Regions from separate parts of the Bacillus siamensis genome, predicted to be linked through region 1. Evidence: a T-box and tRNA genes for the amino acid it is inferred to sense, from the RefSeq annotation. Region 1 holds a T-box; the other regions hold tRNA genes.

Region 1 (7,203 bases):
TCAGCTCCAAGCTGTTTTGCGATTTTTGTCGGCTCAATCGTATTGCCGAGTGATTTACTCATTTTACGGCCGTTTGCATCAAGTGTAAATCCGTGGCTTAATACGCCTTTATACGGCGCTTTGCCGGTGACTGCAACGGCAGTTGAAAGAGATGAGTTAAACCAGCCGCGGTATTGGTCAGAGCCTTCAAGGTATAAATCAGCCGGGCGGACGAGATCATCACGTTCCTCAAGAACGGCCTGATGAGAAGAACCTGAATCAAACCATACATCCATAATGTCTTGCTCTTTCGTAAAGATTCCGTTCGGGCTTCCCGGATGTGTAAATCCTTCAGGCAGAAGGTCTTTTGCCTCTCTTTCAAACCAGACGTTTGAGCCGTGCTGTTTGAACAGCTCAGAAACGTGTTCAATCGTTTCGTCGGTGATGATCGGCTCACCGTTTTCAGCATAAAATACCGGGATCGGAACGCCCCAGACGCGCTGTCTTGAAATACACCAGTCGCCGCGGTCGCGCACCATGTTGTAAAGGCGCTGTTCGCCCCACTCCGGCACCCACTTCGTTTGTTTGATGGCATCAAGCAGATCCGGTCTGAAATCTTTAATTGACGCAAACCATTGCGCTGTCGCTCTGAAGATAGTCGGTTTTTTTGTTCTCCAGTCATGCGGATAAGAGTGTGTAATAAACTCGAGCTTTAAGAGCGCGCCGTTTTCTTCAAGCTTCTCTGTGATCGGTTTATTGGCTTTATCGTAAAACATTCCTTCAAAGCCCGGCGCTTCGTCGGTCATGTTGCCTTTTTCATCGACAGGGCAAAGTACTTCTAAGCCGTACTTTTGGCCGACGATAAAGTCATCTTCCCCGTGGCCCGGAGCAGTATGAACACAGCCTGTTCCGGCATCGGTTGTGACGTGGTCACCGAGCATGACGAGTGAATCTCTGCCGTAAAGCGGATGTTCTGCAGTGATGTATTCTAACTCTCTGCCTTTATACGATGCGACAACTTCAGGATTTTCAAAGCCGCATGCCTCCGCTACGCTTTCGATTAATTCAGCCGCTACTACATAACGCTTGTCTCCAACCTTGATGACATTGTATTCAAGATCAGGATGAACGGAAATTCCGAGGTTGGCAGGCATCGTCCACGGCGTCGTCGTCCAGATAATAAAGCTTTCTCCGTTCTCGAGAACGCCTTTACCGTCTTTCACCTTAAATGCAACATAAATGGATGCCGAACGTTTATCCTGATATTCAATTTCCGCTTCTGCTAAGGCAGATTCACTTGAAGGCGACCAGTTGACCGGCTTCAGGCCTTTATAAATATAGCCTCTTTTCGCCATCTCGCCGAAAACGCGGATCTGCTGCGCTTCAAATTCAGGCTGAAGCGTAACATAAGGGTTTTCCCAATCGCCTCTGACGCCGAGACGCTTGAATTGTTCGCGCTGTCTTTCGATCTGCTGCCATGCATATTCTTCGCAAAGCTTGCGGAAATCGGCTACGGACATTTCTTTCCGGTTCACTTTTTTGTTTTTTGTCAGTGCCGTTTCAATCGGCAGACCGTGCGTGTCCCATCCCGGCACATACGGTGCGTTGTAGCCGCTCATTGATTTATAGCGGACGATAAAATCTTTCAGGATTTTATTCAGGGCATGACCCATGTGGATGTCTCCGTTTGCATAAGGAGGTCCGTCATGCAGTACGAATTTCGGGCGGTCTTTCGTCCGTTCTTGAACAAGACGGTAAATATCCTGCTCCTCCCATTCTTTCTGCATGTCAGGCTCACGGTTCGGCAGATTTCCGCGCATCGGAAAATCTGTTTTCGGCATTAACAGCGTATCTTTATAATCCATTTTCATTCCTCCACAACATTTTTCAGAAAATAAAAAAAGCCCTCTCATCCCATAAGGGACGAGAAAGCTTATCTCGCGGTACCACCCTTTTAGAAAAAACGGATCATCCGTCTTTTCCTCTCGAACATCGTAACGTGATGGAACGTCCTTTCCTACTCTCGGTTCAGAAAGGAAACTAAAGGGCTGATCTGCATGATTCCGGCCATCCCGGGCTTTCACCTTCCCCGGTTCGCTTTATGGCCTGCTTTGAGTCATGCCGGTCCCTTTCATCGTCTTTTCATCTGAATTTATGAACGTATTATATTCGAACGGGCCGAAGAATGTCAAGAAAATCTGAAAATTATTCTTTTTCCTCAAATACCGCGTCGACTTCGTATTCTAACAGATGATCCCAATCATCGTTTTTCAGCAGATCAAGCTGCGCCTCAATCAGCATTTGGAAACGCGTTCTGAACACTTTAGACTGTTTTTTCAGCTCTTCAATTTCCATTGCGATTTTTCTTGATTTGGAAAGCGACTCATTGATGATTCGATCAGCATTTTTTTCTGCTTCACGGACGATCAGCTTCGCCTCTTTCTGCGAATTGCGCTTTACGTCTTCTGCCGCTTCTTGAGCTACGAGAATTGACTTATTCAGTGTTTCTTCAATATTGGCAAAGTGTCCGATTTTTTCATCCAGCTCATTCACTTTCGCCTCAAGCTCCGTTTTTTTACGGAGTGCGATTTCGTAGTCTTTTCTGACCTGCATTAAAAATTCATTTACTTCATCTTCATCATATCCGCGAAAACCTTTTGTAAACGTTTTGTTATGGATATCATTCGGCGTTAATGGCATATTGCCACCTCCATTTTTACATTTCAGTACGGTTATCTAGTTCACATTATAAAACAAATACGGCCATAGATGGAGAAAAAATCTGAAAAAACGACTCATTTTTGCCGTTCGAATGTGACTTTCCATTTGTCTTTTTTCGTTTTTCCGTCTACTTTTGTCAAACTGCATCGTCCGAAGCCCCGAATCGAAAGCATGTCCCCTTCAGCAACCTGATAGGACGGATCCTCAACGGCTTTCCAATTCACCTTAACGAGCCCGTTTTTCACAAGGGTCTGCGCTTTCTGCCGGGATTGCCTGCTCATCGAAGCGCAGACGGCGTCGAGACGCAATGAAGAAACCGTGTCATCCCTTATTTCGACATCTGAAGCGGGAATGTGAAGGGCCGAAAGCTCGATTTTCTCAAGCTTTACCGGCGCTTTGCCTGCTTTGGTCAGCTGGGTGCCGACAAAATCGGCGATTTCACCGGAAACGATAAGCTGCACGGCTTCCTCTGAGAAAATCAGGTCGCCGTATTTCTGCCGTTTTAAGCCGATCCCCATTAATGATCCGAGAAGAGAGCGGTGATCGATGCTGACGAATTTTTCAGCGTATTGAACGTCAAAGGCCTGAAGCTCAAAATCATCTTGTCCAGGTTCCATATATTCAGGGTATAAAATCGCGCGTTTGCGCTCAGCTCTGTCATATCCCCCAAAAAAGGCAAGACCGCACGCATCGCCGATGACGGCTTTTACAATCACCTGTTCCCGCGGATCTAAGAAATCAGTCAGCTTCATCCGATATTGGTCCAGGACAATCTCTTTCCATTCAAGCGCCTGGTCGATAAAAGGCCGCTCGTCGTGTCTGAAGTGCTGGTAAATATCGCTCATGTTCTTTCCTTTCTATGTAAAGAGGCTTGGCTGGTGCCAAGCCCGTATCAAACTGTCGCATTCAAGTATACATTGCGATCATGCGGTATAGGCCCCAAAGTCCCGTCGTGGCAAACCGAAGCACGATAATCGCTACAATCGGGGATATATCCAGCATGGCAATGGGCGGAATGATCCTTCTGAACGGCTCTAAATACGGTTCGCAAATCGATGCGAGAAACCGTCCGACCGCCGTTTCTCTCGTACTCGGCACCCATGACATAAAGATGTAGATAATCAGGGCAAACGAGTAGATGTAAATTAAATAACTCAGAACGGAAAAAATTTGATAAAGAATCATCCTGCTTTACCACCTCTGATGTTCGTCTTCATTTATAAGCTCCGAAATCGTGCCGGAAACATCGACATTATCAGGCGTGCACAGAAAAATATCCGAACCGATTCTTTGAATGTCGCCGCCGATGGCATAGACGGTTCCGCTTAAAAAGTCGACGATTCTTTTCGCCTGATCATGCTGGATGCGCTGAAGATTGACGACAACCGCCCGCCTGTTCTTTAAATGATCGGCGATTTCCTGCGCTTCCGCATATACACGCGGTTCACTCAACACCACTTTAGAGGATTTCTGAACACTTTGCAAGCTTACTACGTTCTGTTTGCCCGCAGGCTTCTGAGCGTAGGCACTCTGTTTATCTTTTTGCTGTTCATGCTCTTCCGGACGATCCTGCTCCGTTTCAATGTATTCGTATTCGTACTCCTCCTCATCCATTGAGAAAAAGTTTTTCAGTTTATTTTTCATGCTCATTTGTTTACACCCCCCGTTTCATTTCCGACTAATGAAGAGCCGATTCTGATAAAAGTAGCGCCCTCTTCAACAGCGATTTCATAATCATTTGACATGCCCATTGACAGTTCCCGGCACGGTGCGTTTGTCTGGTTCAGCTTTTGCACCTGGTCCCTCAGATCACGCAATTGCCGGAAACAGGCTCTGATTGTTTCTGTATCGTCTGTCAGGGGAGCCATCGTCATCAGGCCCTCTACAGAAATGTTTCTAAACTCAGAAAGCTCTCTGATAAAGGGGATGACCTCCTCTGTTTTCAAACCGTGCTTAGACGGCTCAAGCGAAGTATTCACCTGCACAAAACAGCGAACCGCATGCTGCGCCCGTTTTTCAATTTCTTTAGCCAATGACAGTCTGTCTAAGGAATGTATATAAGATACACGGTCAACGACGGCCTTCACTTTTCTGGACTGAAGACTGCCGATAAAGTGCCACACGGGGCTGCCTTTGATGACATCCTGCTTACGGATAAGCTCGGCATCCCGGTTTTCTCCCAGACTTGTAATACCGGCATCCACGGCCTCTTGAGCCCTTTCGGCTGATACGTATTTTGTAACCGCGATGACGGTTACATCTTCGGGGCTTCGGCCCGATCTTTTACATGCTTCGTTTATTCTTTCGTTTATATGTCGTAATTGATCAGCAACACGCAAGATAACTTATGCCTCCTTCATTCCGATAAAGGACATCATGCGTCCCGTTTTTCCTTTGTCGCGGCGATGTGAAAAGAATAGTTCACGCTCTTGTTCGGTGCATAAACCGCTGACTGAAATGTTTTCTTCCGGAATGCCGCAATGTATCAGAAGAAGGCGGTTGACCTCTTTTAAATCAAGCTGGTACCGGCCTTTTTCCGTTTCGCGTATGGCGGATTCTGCGGAAAACGGCAGCGCCCGGACTTCATTGATGACGCGGTCGTCGACGGTATAGCTGTCCGCGCTGATGGACGGACCGATGACGGCCTGAATATCTGTTAAGCGGGAGCCTTCTTCGTTTACCCAGCGTTCCGTCATGATGCGCCCGATTTGTCTGACCGTCCCCTTCCATCCGGCATGGGCAGCGCCGATCATGGATTTCACCGGGTCATAAAAATACAAAGGCACACAGTCTGCAAAACACAGGCCCAAAAAAAGATCTGTATCTTTCGTATAGAGCCCGTCAGTCCCGCGGAATGCGGAGGAATAGTCTCTCGCCCCTTTTCCTTTATCTCCCGCTGTCACGCATCGGACGCGGTTTTCATGTGTCTGATCGGCGAATACCCAGGAATCCAGATCAGTACCGCATAAGGACGCTATGATTTCACGGTTTTTCACAACATCATGAGCTTCGTCCCGGACGTGCAATCCGGTATTTAATGACTCATACGGAGGATTGCTGACACCGCCGTTTTTCGTTGTGAATCCGGCGATGACCTTTGTGTTATGCTGATTCACACGGTTCCAGTCTTCTATCATGAGTGCCGAGGGGGTGGTAAAACTAAACGGGTGATATGTATTCATGAAGATCCAACCTTTCGACAAACATTAAAAAGCGAATTTCCCACTCATTTTAACACAATTTTAAGCATACGTTTAGCGGCTGATTGAAAAATGAGATAAATAAATGTGCCGGAAACATTGAGATTTCCGGCTTTTTACAAGTAAAGGGAGGATTATGCTCCCCCCTTTGGTTCGTTTACACGCACTAAGATGACATCTTCCCCAATTTTAACTATATTTCGCCAAGGAATGATCATTTCCTCTTCTTTTCCGAAAAAACCGAGAACTTTTCCGCTGCCGCCTAAAATAATCGCCTGAATTTTTCCCGTTGTCACATTAATATCAATATCACCGATGCTTCCGAGTTTTTTTCCGTTCGACACGTTTACTACATCTTTTATTTGAAATTCAGATATGCTGATCATTTGTATCACGCCCTTTGCCCGTTCTTTTTCCTATTATATGAGCGGCCGGGCTGAACCTTGTCACATCGGGCAATCTTTTTTGCGGCTGCACCAGGTGTGGATAAATCTCAGCATGATTTTCGTATAGTCCATCAGCTCATCGACGGACACTTCTTCGTTTACGGAATGGGCGTTTTTTAAATCGCCGGGTCCGTATATGACGCTCGGAATCCCGGCATGATAAAGCCATCCTCCGTCTGTTACGGTTTGGGAAACATCGATGACGGGCTCCTGTTGTTTGACGGCTGAGTGCGATTCCGCCAGAACAGAAACGGCCGGATGGTCCGGGTCGATTTCCAGCGCAGGGAACACCTCTCCTCTGTCTTCAATCATGGAAGACCCGCCCCATTTGAACACCGGCCTGTTTTCCCTGAGCCACAGATCACCGTCAGAGACACGATTGATATAGTCTTCGATTTCTGCCGCAGCTTGTTCGTGCGTTTCGTTCGGGTAAAAGTGGACGGTAATCCATAATCGGCATTCATCGGCGACAAACGCTGCGTGCCTTCCCCCTTCAATAAGGGCGGGGTTGATCGTATTGGTGCCTGGTGAAAAGCCGGGATAGCTTTTCGTTACCGCCCAGTGGCGTTCCAGCTCTCCCAAGGCAGTGATGATTTTCGCCATTTTTTCGATTGCACTCGCTCCGAATGTGCCTCCGCCCGCATGAATCATATTGCGCCTCATGCCGTCATGAAATGTTTGTTTGCTTTTCAATTCTATCCAGCCGGTGATGACTCCGCCCTGCCCTTGAATATGCAGGCTGCTCGTATCCGCGACAACCGCAAAATCCGCGTGATAGCCGCGTTTGCAGCATTCCAGCGTCCCCGCCTCGCCGACTTCTTCTCCGATCACAGACTGTACAATGAGGTCGCCCGGAA
Region 2 (7,203 bases), 1.5 Mb from region 1:
CATACCGCGATACACTTTAAATCTTCTGCCTTGATAGATTTCGGTCTCTCCCGGGCTTTCTGAAGTACCGGCAAGCAGACTTCCAAGCATTACGGCATGTCCGCCGGATGCCAATGCTTTCGTAATATCACCGGAGAATTTAATACCGCCGTCCGCGATAATTGTCGCGCCATGTTTTCTCGCTTCAGTGGCACAATCATAAATGGCTGTGATTTGCGGTACACCTACACCTGCAACGACGCGTGTCGTACAGATGGAACCAGGTCCGATTCCCACTTTTACAATGTTTGCTCCGGCTTCAATCAAAGCCTTTGTCGCTTCAGCCGTTGCCACATTTCCTGCGATAATGTTCAGTTCAGGATATGTTTCACGGATTTTCGCAACCGTGTTCAGTACGCCTCGGGAATGTCCGTGAGCCGTATCAACCACGATAACGTCGACATTCGCTTCAACAAGCTTGCTGACGCGTGTCATTGTATCGCCTGTCACGCCTACCGCAGCGCCGACAATAAGGCGTCCGTGTTCATCTTTAGATGAATTAGGGAATTCGATAACCTTTTCAATATCTTTGATCGTGATAAGACCTTTTAATTTGTTTTGATCATCCACTAATGGAAGTTTTTCAATTTTATGTTTCTGTAAGATTTTTTCTGCTTCGTCTAATGTGGTGCCTACAGGAGCCGTAACCAGCTCTTCTTTTGTCATCACGTCACTGATTTTCATTGAATAATCAGAGATAAAGCGAAGATCACGGTTTGTAATGATTCCGACAAGCTTTTGATCGTCTTTATTATCTACGATCGGAACACCGGAAATTCTGTATTTCCCCATCAAATGCTCCGCATCGAATACTTGATGATCAGGTGTTAAAAAGAAGGGATTTGTAATAACGCCCCGTTCAGAACGTTTGACTTTGTCAACATGTTCAGCCTGCTGTTCGATGGACATGTTTTTATGGATAATGCCCAAGCCGCCCTGTCTGGCCATCGCAATCGCCATAGCTGATTCTGTTACTGTATCCATTCCCGCACTGATGACAGGAATATTAAGCTTTAACGTTTTTGTCAGTTCAACAGATAAATCCACATCACGCGGAAGTACGTCTGATTGAGCCGGTACGAGCAGTACATCATCGAACGTTAAGCCTTCTTTTGAAAATTTACTTTCCCACATTAGTAAATCCCCCTCTTTTCGGCAAAATATTATATGTAGAGTATCAACTAGAAAACGGCATGTCAAGGAAGCGAAGAAGAGTTGAAATATTTAGATAAAGGAAAGGGTTTAAAAATACATATGAGAGACCTTGAGTGGAAAGAGTTATCATTATTTTATTCCGTGGAATCCTCCCAGAAATTCCTAAATAAAGTTTATACAGAAAGAGGAATGGAAGAACCAAAACGATATGCGTTTAAAAACAGTGAACGCTTCATATTTTTTATCAAACACGCCGAGTCCTTTTATAAACAGGCATCTCTGTCCCCTTTAGAAATTAAGCCTATTCTGTTGTTTTACGGGATGTCACAATTGCTGAAAGCCTGTCTTCTGACTACAGATCCAAGCTATCCGAGTCACGCCTCAGTACTCGCACATGGCGTTACTGCCCGGAAACGCAAAAAGCAAAATTACAGTTTTAGGGATGATGAGGTGAAGGTCCAGCGCAATGGCTTATGTATACATGTAATGAATCACTTATTCGGAATAGCGGGTCTTGAGGAAGAACGGTATACAATGAAAAAACTGCTGACAGCCATACCCGAATTGCACAGTGTATTTCATTTTCAAGAGAAAAAGAATTGGCTGACCAAAGTAGAGCTGAAAAATGACCTTGTTTCAGTTCCTGAACATACGGTGATTCAGTACAATATGTCTGACTCCCGCTTTGCAGAATATATCAGTCATCATTTGAATTGGTCTTTTGTCAGGAAAATCCATAACCATTTGGTTTTTGAGGCTGATCCGCTAGATACTGAACCTTGGTCTTCGCCAAACTTAGCGTTTCACTTAGAGAAAAATCAATATTATCTTCCCTCTCAGCGTGATCAGTTCCTGCATCTTCCTGAAATGATAATTCATTATTTGGTCCTGTATAATATTGGGATGATTGCGAGATATGAAACGGAATGGTGGTATGAACTGCTGACACAGCATGTCAGCGATGATTATGTATTGATCCGGAGGTTCTTAGAGGTCACAGAACGCAAATTTCCTTATTATATTTCTAATTTCCTTAAGCAATACTTATAAACAAAAAAGGCAGCTCATCATGAGCTGCCTTTACCGTATGATTGCTTGGCGGCGTCCTACTCTCACAGGGGGAAACCCCCGACTACCATCGGCGCTGAAGAGCTTAACTTCCGTGTTCGGCATGGGAACGGGTGTGACCTCTTCGCTATCGCCACCAAACCATTGAGAGTGTTCTCTCAAAACTAGATAACAGTAAGCATACATTCAAAAATGGTTAAGTCCTCGATCGATTAGTATCTGTCAGCTCCATGTGTCGCCACACTTCCACCTCAGACCTATCAACCTGATCATCTTTCAGGGATCTTACTTCCTTGCGGAATGGGAAATCTCATCTTGAGGGGGGCTTCATGCTTAGATGCTTTCAGCACTTATCCCGTCCGCACATAGCTACCCAGCGATGCCCTTGGCAGAACAACTGGTACACCAGCGGTGCGTCCATCCCGGTCCTCTCGTACTAAGGACAGCTCCTCTCAAATTTCCTGCGCCCGCGACGGATAGGGACCGAACTGTCTCACGACGTTCTGAACCCAGCTCGCGTACCGCTTTAATGGGCGAACAGCCCAACCCTTGGGACCGACTACAGCCCCAGGATGCGATGAGCCGACATCGAGGTGCCAAACCTCCCCGTCGATGTGGACTCTTGGGGGAGATAAGCCTGTTATCCCCGGGGTAGCTTTTATCCGTTGAGCGATGGCCCTTCCATGCGGAACCACCGGATCACTAAGCCCGACTTTCGTCCCTGCTCGACTTGTAGGTCTCGCAGTCAAGCTCCCTTGTGCCTTTACACTCTGCGAATGATTTCCAACCATTCTGAGGGAACCTTTGGGCGCCTCCGTTACCTTTTAGGAGGCGACCGCCCCAGTCAAACTGCCCACCTGACACTGTCTCCCCGCCCGATAAGGGCGGCGGGTTAGAAGGTCAATACAGCCAGGGTAGTATCCCACCGATGCCTCCACCGAAGCTGGCGCTCCGGTTTCCAAGGCTCCTACCTATCCTGTACAAGCTGTACCAACATTCAATATCAGGCTGCAGTAAAGCTCCACGGGGTCTTTCCGTCCTGTCGCGGGTAACCTGCATCTTCACAGGTACTATAATTTCACCGAGTCTCTCGTTGAGACAGTGCCCAGATCGTTGCGCCTTTCGTGCGGGTCGGAACTTACCCGACAAGGAATTTCGCTACCTTAGGACCGTTATAGTTACGGCCGCCGTTTACTGGGGCTTCAATTCGCACCTTCGCTTACGCTAAGCGCTCCTCTTAACCTTCCAGCACCGGGCAGGCGTCAGCCCCTATACTTCGCCTTACGGCTTCGCAGAGACCTGTGTTTTTGCTAAACAGTCGCCTGGGCCTATTCACTGCGGCTCTCTCGGGCTTGCACCCTAACAGAGCACCCCTTCTCCCGAAGTTACGGGGTCATTTTGCCGAGTTCCTTAACGAGAGTTCTCTCGATCACCTTAGGATTCTCTCCTCGCCTACCTGTGTCGGTTTGCGGTACGGGCACCTCTCACCTCGCTAGAGGCTTTTCTTGGCAGTGTGGAATCAGGAACTTCGCTACTATAATTCGCTCGCCATCACAGCTCAGCCTTCACGGGAAACGGATTTGCCTATTTCCCAGCCTAACTGCTTGGACGCGGATATCCAATACCGCGCTTACCCTATCCTCCTGCGTCCCCCCATTGCTCAAATGGTGAGGAGGTGGTACAGGAATATCAACCTGTTATCCATCGCCTACGCCTTTCGGCCTCGGCTTAGGTCCCGACTAACCCTGAGCGGACGAGCCTTCCTCAGGAAACCTTAGGCATTCGGTGGACGGGATTCTCACCCGTCTTTCGCTACTCATACCGGCATTCTCACTTCTAAGCGCTCCACAAGTCCTTCCGGTCTTGCTTCACAGCCCTTAGAACGCTCTCCTACCACTGTTCGAAGAACAGTCCGCAGCTTCGGTGATACGTTTAGCCCCGGTACATTTTCGGCGCAGAGTCACTCGACCAGTGAGCTATTACGCACTCTTTAAATGGTGGCTGCTTCTAAGCCAACATCCTGGTTGTCTAAGCAACTCCACATCCTTTTCCACTTAACGTATACTTTGGGACCTTAGCTGGCGGTCTGGGCTGTTTCCCTTTCGACTACGGATCTTATCACTCGCAGTCTGACTCCCAAGGATAAGTCATCGGCATTCGGAGTTTGACTGAATTCGGTAACCCGGTAGGGGCCCCTAGTCCAATCAGTGCTCTACCTCCGAGACTCTTACCTTGAGGCTAGCCCTAAAGCTATTTCGGAGAGAACCAGCTATCTCCAGGTTCGATTGGCATTTCACCCCTACCCACACCTCATCCCCGCACTTTTCAACGTGCGTGGGTTCGGGCCTCCATTCAGTGTTACCTGAACTTCACCCTGGACATGGGTAGATCACCTGGTTTCGGGTCTACGACCACGTACTCATGCGCCCTATTCAGACTCGCTTTCGCTGCGGCTCCGCATCTTCTGCTTAACCTTGCACGGGATCGTAACTCGCCGGTTCATTCTACAAAAGGCACGCCATCACCCGTTAACGGGCTCTGACTACTTGTAGGCACACGGTTTCAGGATCTATTTCACTCCCCTTCCGGGGTGCTTTTCACCTTTCCCTCACGGTACTGGTTCACTATCGGTCACTAGGGAGTATTTAGCCTTGGGAGATGGTCCTCCCGGATTCCGACGGAATTTCACGTGTTCCGCCGTACTCAGGATCCACTCTGGAGAGAACGAAGTTTTGACTACAGGGCTGTTACCTCCTATGGCGGGCCTTTCCAGACCTCTTCATCTACCTCGTTCCTTTGTAACTCCGTACAGAGTGTCCTACAACCCCAAGAGGCAAGCCTCTTGGTTTGGGCTGATCCCGTTTCGCTCGCCGCTACTCAGGGAATCGCATTTGCTTTCTCTTCCTCCGGGTACTTAGATGTTTCAGTTCCCCGGGTCTGCCTTCTCATATCCTATGTATTCAGATATGGATACCACTCCATTACGAGTGGTGGGTTTCCCCATTCGGAAATCTCCGGATCAAAGCTTGCTTACAGCTCCCCGAAGCATATCGGTGTTCGTCCCGTCCTTCATCGGCTCCTAGTGCCAAGGCATCCACCGTGCGCCCTTTCTAACTTAACCGTTAAAAAGAATCACTACGTGATATCTTGCATTACAATTGAATGTGAATTACTTCTGTTATCTAGTTTTCAAAGAACACGTTGGTGGAGCCTAGCGGGATCGAACCGCTGACCTCCTGCGTGCAAAGCAGGCGCTCTCCCAGCTGAGCTAAGGCCCCGTGTATTGGGTAAAGATGGTGGGCCTGAGTGGACTCGAACCACCGACCTCACGCTTATCAGGCGTGCGCTCTAACCAGCTGAGCTACAGGCCCATCTACCATATGAAAGAATCAAAGTTCCTTCAAAACTAAACAAGACAGGGAACGTTCTGTTTATAAGACCCAAGGTCTTATATTCCGTTAAAATCCTTAGAAAGGAGGTGATCCAGCCGCACCTTCCGATACGGCTACCTTGTTACGACTTCACCCCAATCATCTGTCCCACCTTCGGCGGCTGGCTCCATAAAGGTTACCTCACCGACTTCGGGTGTTACAAACTCTCGTGGTGTGACGGGCGGTGTGTACAAGGCCCGGGAACGTATTCACCGCGGCATGCTGATCCGCGATTACTAGCGATTCCAGCTTCACGCAGTCGAGTTGCAGACTGCGATCCGAACTGAGAACAGATTTGTGGGATTGGCTTAACCTCGCGGTTTCGCAGCCCTTTGTTCTGTCCATTGTAGCACGTGTGTAGCCCAGGTCATAAGGGGCATGATGATTTGACGTCATCCCCACCTTCCTCCGGTTTGTCACCGGCAGTCACCTTAGAGTGCCCAACTGAATGCTGGCAACTAAGATCAAGGGTTGCGCTCGTTGCGGGACTTAACCCAACATCTCACGACACGAGCTGACGACAACCATGCACCACCTGTCACTCTGCCCCCGAAGGGGACGTCCTATCTCTAGGATTGTCAGAGGATGTCAAGACCTGGTAAGGTTCTTCGCGTTGCTTCGAATTAAACCACATGCTCCACCGCTTGTGCGGGCCCCCGTCAATTCCTTTGAGTTTCAGTCTTGCGACCGTACTCCCCAGGCGGAGTGCTTAATGCGTTAGCTGCAGCACTAAGGGGCGGAAACCCCCTAACACTTAGCACTCATCGTTTACGGCGTGGACTACCAGGGTATCTAATCCTGTTCGCTCCCCACGCTTTCGCTCCTCAGCGTCAGTTACAGACCAGAGAGTCGCCTTCGCCACTGGTGTTCCTCCACATCTCTACGCATTTCACCGCTACACGTGGAATTCCACTCTCCTCTTCTGCACTCAAGTTCCCCAGTTTCCAATGACCCTCCCCGGTTGAGCCGGGGGCTTTCACATCAGACTTAAGAAACCGCCTGCGAGCCCTTTACGCCCAATAATTCCGGACAACGCTTGCCACCTACGTATTACCGCGGCTGCTGGCACGTAGTTAGCCGTGGCTTTCTGGTTAGGTACCGTCAAGGTGCCGCCCTATTTGAACGGCACTTGTTCTTCCCTAACAACAGAGCTTTACGATCCGAAAACCTTCATCACTCACGCGGCGTTGCTCCGTCAGACTTTCGTCCATTGCGGAAGATTCCCTACTGCTGCCTCCCGTAGGAGTCTGGGCCGTGTCTCAGTCCCAGTGTGGCCGATCACCCTCTCAGGTCGGCTACGCATCGTCGCCTTGGTGAGCCGTTACCTCACCAACTAGCTAATGCGCCGCGGGTCCATCTGTAAGTGGTAGCCGAAGCCACCTTTTATGTCTGAACCATGCGGTTCAAACAACCATCCGGTATTAGCCCCGGTTTCCCGGAGTTATCCCAGTCTTACAGGCAGGTTACCCACGTGTTACTCACCCGTCCGCCGCTAACATCAGGGAGCAAG
Region 3 (7,203 bases), 1.5 Mb from region 1:
CGGCCACACTGGGACTGAGACACGGCCCAGACTCCTACGGGAGGCAGCAGTAGGGAATCTTCCGCAATGGACGAAAGTCTGACGGAGCAACGCCGCGTGAGTGATGAAGGTTTTCGGATCGTAAAGCTCTGTTGTTAGGGAAGAACAAGTGCCGTTCAAATAGGGCGGCACCTTGACGGTACCTAACCAGAAAGCCACGGCTAACTACGTGCCAGCAGCCGCGGTAATACGTAGGTGGCAAGCGTTGTCCGGAATTATTGGGCGTAAAGGGCTCGCAGGCGGTTTCTTAAGTCTGATGTGAAAGCCCCCGGCTCAACCGGGGAGGGTCATTGGAAACTGGGGAACTTGAGTGCAGAAGAGGAGAGTGGAATTCCACGTGTAGCGGTGAAATGCGTAGAGATGTGGAGGAACACCAGTGGCGAAGGCGACTCTCTGGTCTGTAACTGACGCTGAGGAGCGAAAGCGTGGGGAGCGAACAGGATTAGATACCCTGGTAGTCCACGCCGTAAACGATGAGTGCTAAGTGTTAGGGGGTTTCCGCCCCTTAGTGCTGCAGCTAACGCATTAAGCACTCCGCCTGGGGAGTACGGTCGCAAGACTGAAACTCAAAGGAATTGACGGGGGCCCGCACAAGCGGTGGAGCATGTGGTTTAATTCGAAGCAACGCGAAGAACCTTACCAGGTCTTGACATCCTCTGACAATCCTAGAGATAGGACGTCCCCTTCGGGGGCAGAGTGACAGGTGGTGCATGGTTGTCGTCAGCTCGTGTCGTGAGATGTTGGGTTAAGTCCCGCAACGAGCGCAACCCTTGATCTTAGTTGCCAGCATTCAGTTGGGCACTCTAAGGTGACTGCCGGTGACAAACCGGAGGAAGGTGGGGATGACGTCAAATCATCATGCCCCTTATGACCTGGGCTACACACGTGCTACAATGGACAGAACAAAGGGTAGCGAAACCGCGAGGTTAAGCCAATCCCACAAATCTGTTCTCAGTTCGGATCGCAGTCTGCAACTCGACTGCGTGAAGCTGGAATCGCTAGTAATCGCGGATCAGCATGCCGCGGTGAATACGTTCCCGGGCCTTGTACACACCGCCCGTCACACCACGAGAGTTTGTAACACCCGAAGTCGGTGAGGTAACCTTTATGGAGCCAGCCGCCGAAGGTGGGACAGATGATTGGGGTGAAGTCGTAACAAGGTAGCCGTATCGGAAGGTGCGGCTGGATCACCTCCTTTCTAAGGATTTTAACGGAATATAAGACCTTGGGTCTTATAAACAGAACGTTCCCTGTCTTGTTTAGTTTTGAAGGAACTTTGATTCTTTCATATGGTAGATGGGCCTGTAGCTCAGCTGGTTAGAGCGCACGCCTGATAAGCGTGAGGTCGGTGGTTCGAGTCCACTCAGGCCCACCATCTTTACCCAATACACGGGGCCTTAGCTCAGCTGGGAGAGCGCCTGCTTTGCACGCAGGAGGTCAGCGGTTCGATCCCGCTAGGCTCCACCAACGTGTTCTTTGAAAACTAGATAACAGAAGTAATTCACATTCAATTGTAATGCAAGATATCACGTAGTGATTCTTTTTAACGGTTAAGTTAGAAAGGGCGCACGGTGGATGCCTTGGCACTAGGAGCCGATGAAGGACGGGACGAACACCGATATGCTTCGGGGAGCTGTAAGCAAGCTTTGATCCGGAGATTTCCGAATGGGGAAACCCACCACTCGTAATGGAGTGGTATCCATATCTGAATACATAGGATATGAGAAGGCAGACCCGGGGAACTGAAACATCTAAGTACCCGGAGGAAGAGAAAGCAAATGCGATTCCCTGAGTAGCGGCGAGCGAAACGGGATCAGCCCAAACCAAGAGGCTTGCCTCTTGGGGTTGTAGGACACTCTGTACGGAGTTACAAAGGAACGAGGTAGATGAAGAGGTCTGGAAAGGCCCGCCATAGGAGGTAACAGCCCTGTAGTCAAAACTTCGTTCTCTCCAGAGTGGATCCTGAGTACGGCGGAACACGTGAAATTCCGTCGGAATCCGGGAGGACCATCTCCCAAGGCTAAATACTCCCTAGTGACCGATAGTGAACCAGTACCGTGAGGGAAAGGTGAAAAGCACCCCGGAAGGGGAGTGAAATAGATCCTGAAACCGTGTGCCTACAAGTAGTCAGAGCCCGTTAACGGGTGATGGCGTGCCTTTTGTAGAATGAACCGGCGAGTTACGATCCCGTGCAAGGTTAAGCAGAAGATGCGGAGCCGCAGCGAAAGCGAGTCTGAATAGGGCGCATGAGTACGTGGTCGTAGACCCGAAACCAGGTGATCTACCCATGTCCAGGGTGAAGTTCAGGTAACACTGAATGGAGGCCCGAACCCACGCACGTTGAAAAGTGCGGGGATGAGGTGTGGGTAGGGGTGAAATGCCAATCGAACCTGGAGATAGCTGGTTCTCTCCGAAATAGCTTTAGGGCTAGCCTCAAGGTAAGAGTCTCGGAGGTAGAGCACTGATTGGACTAGGGGCCCCTACCGGGTTACCGAATTCAGTCAAACTCCGAATGCCGATGACTTATCCTTGGGAGTCAGACTGCGAGTGATAAGATCCGTAGTCGAAAGGGAAACAGCCCAGACCGCCAGCTAAGGTCCCAAAGTATACGTTAAGTGGAAAAGGATGTGGAGTTGCTTAGACAACCAGGATGTTGGCTTAGAAGCAGCCACCATTTAAAGAGTGCGTAATAGCTCACTGGTCGAGTGACTCTGCGCCGAAAATGTACCGGGGCTAAACGTATCACCGAAGCTGCGGACTGTTCTTCGAACAGTGGTAGGAGAGCGTTCTAAGGGCTGTGAAGCAAGACCGGAAGGACTTGTGGAGCGCTTAGAAGTGAGAATGCCGGTATGAGTAGCGAAAGACGGGTGAGAATCCCGTCCACCGAATGCCTAAGGTTTCCTGAGGAAGGCTCGTCCGCTCAGGGTTAGTCGGGACCTAAGCCGAGGCCGAAAGGCGTAGGCGATGGATAACAGGTTGATATTCCTGTACCACCTCCTCACCATTTGAGCAATGGGGGGACGCAGGAGGATAGGGTAAGCGCGGTATTGGATATCCGCGTCCAAGCAGTTAGGCTGGGAAATAGGCAAATCCGTTTCCCGTGAAGGCTGAGCTGTGATGGCGAGCGAATTATAGTAGCGAAGTTCCTGATTCCACACTGCCAAGAAAAGCCTCTAGCGAGGTGAGAGGTGCCCGTACCGCAAACCGACACAGGTAGGCGAGGAGAGAATCCTAAGGTGATCGAGAGAACTCTCGTTAAGGAACTCGGCAAAATGACCCCGTAACTTCGGGAGAAGGGGTGCTCTGTTAGGGTGCAAGCCCGAGAGAGCCGCAGTGAATAGGCCCAGGCGACTGTTTAGCAAAAACACAGGTCTCTGCGAAGCCGTAAGGCGAAGTATAGGGGCTGACGCCTGCCCGGTGCTGGAAGGTTAAGAGGAGCGCTTAGCGTAAGCGAAGGTGCGAATTGAAGCCCCAGTAAACGGCGGCCGTAACTATAACGGTCCTAAGGTAGCGAAATTCCTTGTCGGGTAAGTTCCGACCCGCACGAAAGGCGCAACGATCTGGGCACTGTCTCAACGAGAGACTCGGTGAAATTATAGTACCTGTGAAGATGCAGGTTACCCGCGACAGGACGGAAAGACCCCGTGGAGCTTTACTGCAGCCTGATATTGAATGTTGGTACAGCTTGTACAGGATAGGTAGGAGCCTTGGAAACTGGAGCGCCAGCTTCGGTGGAGGCATCGGTGGGATACTACCCTGGCTGTATTGACCTTCTAACCCGCCGCCCTTATCGGGCGGGGAGACAGTGTCAGGTGGGCAGTTTGACTGGGGCGGTCGCCTCCTAAAAGGTAACGGAGGCGCCCAAAGGTTCCCTCAGAATGGTTGGAAATCATTCGCAGAGTGTAAAGGCACAAGGGAGCTTGACTGCGAGACCTACAAGTCGAGCAGGGACGAAAGTCGGGCTTAGTGATCCGGTGGTTCCGCATGGAAGGGCCATCGCTCAACGGATAAAAGCTACCCCGGGGATAACAGGCTTATCTCCCCCAAGAGTCCACATCGACGGGGAGGTTTGGCACCTCGATGTCGGCTCATCGCATCCTGGGGCTGTAGTCGGTCCCAAGGGTTGGGCTGTTCGCCCATTAAAGCGGTACGCGAGCTGGGTTCAGAACGTCGTGAGACAGTTCGGTCCCTATCCGTCGCGGGCGCAGGAAATTTGAGAGGAGCTGTCCTTAGTACGAGAGGACCGGGATGGACGCACCGCTGGTGTACCAGTTGTTCTGCCAAGGGCATCGCTGGGTAGCTATGTGCGGACGGGATAAGTGCTGAAAGCATCTAAGCATGAAGCCCCCCTCAAGATGAGATTTCCCATTCCGCAAGGAAGTAAGATCCCTGAAAGATGATCAGGTTGATAGGTCTGAGGTGGAAGTGTGGCGACACATGGAGCTGACAGATACTAATCGATCGAGGACTTAACCATTTTTGAATGTATGCTTACTGTTATCTAGTTTTGAGAGAACACTCTCAATGGTTTGGTGGCGATAGCGAAGAGGTCACACCCGTTCCCATGCCGAACACGGAAGTTAAGCTCTTCAGCGCCGATGGTAGTCGGGGGTTTCCCCCTGTGAGAGTAGGACGCCGCCAAGCAATCATACGGTAAAGGCAGCTCATCATGAGCTGCCTTTTTTTGTTTTTGAACAAAACAATACAAACACCGAAATACGCCATTGCCCATATACTAATTGCAAACTTCAAAAAGGTCCAAATTGTGTATACAATCAATGGCTTCAGGGAAGGCTATTCATACGGAGGTGGGCATAAATGAATGAAACGTCCAGCCATGAAGAAACATGTATTGTGTGTGAAACTAAAAAAAGCAGGGGTATTCATATTTATACGAAATTTATATGTTTAGAGTGTGAGAAGAAAGTAGTTTCAACTCCAACCTCTGATCCGAATTATGAATTTTTCGTTCGTAAACTGAAAAGTCTTCATACACCGACATTATATTCTTAACCCTGAAAAGGGTCTTTTTTTTGCTTAAAAATAAGGGAGTTTTTTCACTTTTTATAAAAGAACTGATACGATAAGAAGAGGAACTTGTTTAGAAATGGAATGTAATAGATAATACTGATAAAAGTGAATAAATAGGAGTCGATCCAAATATGAAACCGTTTATTCAATATATGAAATGGATGCTTTGCGGCAGTGCAGTTTTTGTATTAGCGGGGACAGCCGCTTTTACGATAGGGCATCAGCCTTTTCTGTATTCGCTTTTATACGGAGCAGCAGGCGGAACTGCCGTCAGTATAGCCGGACTTTGGAATGCGAAGCGCCTCTTTTTAAAAAAACACCGGCTGACAAGAAAAGAATATACTTATATCAAGGAAAATCTTGAGGAAGCAAGAAATAAAATCGTTCGATTACGCAGGGCGCTTTTTCGCTCTAAAAGTATACAAATGCTGAAGCAGAATGCAGAAATACTGCGGATAACGCGGCGGATATATCTGCTTACAAAGCAGGAGCCGAAGCGTTTTTATCAGGCGGAGCGTTTCTATTATCAAACGCTTGATTCTGTTGTGGAGCTGACCGAAAAGTATGCTCTGCTCTCATCACAGCCGCGAAAAAATAAAGAGTTATCAATGTCCTTGAGTCAGACAAGGATGACTCTCGCGGAGCTTGCCAGGCGGCTGGAAGAAGATCTTCATGAACTGATGAAGGAAGACATCGACGATCTGCATTTTGAATTAGATATGGCAAAGCAGTCACTGAGAAAGTAAGAAAGGGGGAAGGAAATGGCCGAAGACCGTTCCGATGATATCATGGGCGTTCAAAATGATCAGGTTAATCTAAAGCTTGCAGATACCCTGCCAGAAGAAAAAAGAGAAGCGGCACTTCAGCTCGCTGAAAAACTGGACCCTGGAAACATGCAAAGCATTGTTCTGTTTGGTTCACAGGCGCAGGCGAATATTCTTGAATTTTCCCATACGATGATAGAGCATGTGCAAAGAAAAGATGCAGGAGAGATGGGACAGATACTGTCTGATTTGATGAGAAAGCTTGACCAGGTAAATCCTGATGATCTGCAGATGAAGAACAAAGGATTTTTTGCCCGTTTGTTCAAAAGGGTATCCGGCTCTGTACAGGAAGTGCTTTCGAAATATCAAAAGACCAGTGTACAGATTGACCGTATCAGCAGAAGGCTCGAACTTTCTAAAAATGGGCTGTTGAGTGATAATAAATGGTTAGATCAGCTGTACGCCCAAAATAAACGATACTTTTCTGACTTAAATATGTATATAGCGGCGGGTGAATTAAAGTTAGATGAGCTGAAAACAAAGCTGATTCCCGAAGCGGTAAGAAAAGCTGAATTAGGGGAACACAATCAAATGGCCGCTCAGGAAGTGAATGACCTTCGCCAGTTTGCCGACCGTCTGGATAAGAGAGTGCATGATCTGCTGCTGAGCAGGCAGATTACGCTTCAGAGTGCGCCGCAAATTCGTCTGATTCAAAACACGAATCAGGCACTGGCAGAGAAAATTCAGTCCTCCATTGTTACGGCTATTCCTTTATGGAAGAATCAAGTCGCCATCGCCCTGACACTAATGAAGCAGCGGAGTGCAGCAGATGCGCAACAGAAGGCGGCGGATACGACGAATCAATTGCTCCTGAAAAATGCTGAGCTTCTGAAAACAAGTACAGTCGAGACAGCCAAAGCCAATGAGCGCGGGCTTGTTGAGGCAGACACCCTAAAAAAGGTGCAGGAAAGCTTAGTCACCACACTGGAAGAAATCATGTCTATTCAAGAAGAAGGCAGGATGAAGCGCAGGCGGGCCGAGGAGGAGCTCATGATCATGGAAGGCGATTTGAAAAAGAAACTGCTTGATATGAAGTCCGGCCGGGATAACGGCTAGATGGCAAAAGTCTTAGCTTTAAGTTGGCCCGCAGGCACGATATAATAAGAAAGACAGGCAAAGGATTTGTTTAAAATATGGACACACCTTTATATACAGCGCTGCTGAAGCATGCGCACCGAAATACGTATTCTTTTCATGTTCCGGGACATCACAATGGAGATGTCTTTTTTGATGAAGCCAGATCTGTATATCAATCTCTTTTATCTATTGATATGACTGAGATCACAGGGCTTGATGACTTACATCACCC

What was found. A T-box is a leader RNA that pairs with one kind of tRNA and senses whether it is charged. The one in region 1 lies ahead of ileS (isoleucine--tRNA ligase), so its partner is inferred to be a tRNA-Ile.
Positions count from the first base shown of each region.
Region 2: it encodes a tRNA-Ile, which carries the amino acid that the T-box ahead of ileS (isoleucine--tRNA ligase) is inferred to sense. The anticodon was not compared.
Region 3: it encodes a tRNA-Ile, which carries the amino acid that the T-box ahead of ileS (isoleucine--tRNA ligase) is inferred to sense. The anticodon was not compared.

Region 1 covers NZ_CP155579.1:1,540,241-1,547,443, reverse strand. Annotated here, with positions in the region: gene ileS (isoleucine--tRNA ligase) at 1-1,844, opposite strand, end outside; T-box leader at 1,896-2,123, opposite strand; gene divIVA (septum site-determining protein DivIVA) at 2,185-2,679, opposite strand; gene ABDB98_RS07925 (RNA-binding protein) at 2,775-3,545, opposite strand; gene ABDB98_RS07920 (YggT family protein) at 3,607-3,885, opposite strand; gene sepF (cell division protein SepF) at 3,892-4,350, opposite strand; gene ABDB98_RS07910 (YggS family pyridoxal phosphate-dependent enzyme) at 4,347-5,039, opposite strand; gene pgeF (peptidoglycan editing factor PgeF) at 5,046-5,882, opposite strand; gene ABDB98_RS07900 (YlmC/YmxH family sporulation protein) at 6,035-6,286, opposite strand; gene ABDB98_RS07895 (acetylornithine deacetylase) at 6,347-7,203, opposite strand, start outside.
Region 2 covers NZ_CP155579.1:9,494-16,696, reverse strand. Annotated here, with positions in the region: gene guaB (IMP dehydrogenase) at 1-1,173, opposite strand, end outside; gene ABDB98_RS00065 (YaaC family protein) at 1,294-2,244, shown strand; rRNA gene rrf (5S ribosomal RNA) at 2,288-2,403, opposite strand; rRNA gene ABDB98_RS00055 (23S ribosomal RNA) at 2,455-5,383, opposite strand; tRNA gene ABDB98_RS00050 (tRNA-Ala) at 5,465-5,540, opposite strand; tRNA gene ABDB98_RS00045 (tRNA-Ile) at 5,557-5,633, opposite strand; rRNA gene ABDB98_RS00040 (16S ribosomal RNA) at 5,734-7,203, opposite strand, start outside.
Region 3 covers NZ_CP155579.1:31,530-38,732, forward strand. Annotated here, with positions in the region: rRNA gene ABDB98_RS00160 (16S ribosomal RNA) at 1-1,237, shown strand, start outside; tRNA gene ABDB98_RS00165 (tRNA-Ile) at 1,338-1,414, shown strand; tRNA gene ABDB98_RS00170 (tRNA-Ala) at 1,431-1,506, shown strand; rRNA gene ABDB98_RS00175 (23S ribosomal RNA) at 1,588-4,516, shown strand; rRNA gene rrf (5S ribosomal RNA) at 4,568-4,683, shown strand; gene ABDB98_RS00185 (sigma factor G inhibitor Gin) at 4,858-5,052, shown strand; gene ABDB98_RS00190 (5-bromo-4-chloroindolyl phosphate hydrolysis family protein) at 5,202-5,816, shown strand; gene ABDB98_RS00195 (toxic anion resistance protein) at 5,832-6,950, shown strand; gene ABDB98_RS00200 (aminotransferase class I/II-fold pyridoxal phosphate-dependent enzyme) at 7,028-7,203, shown strand, end outside.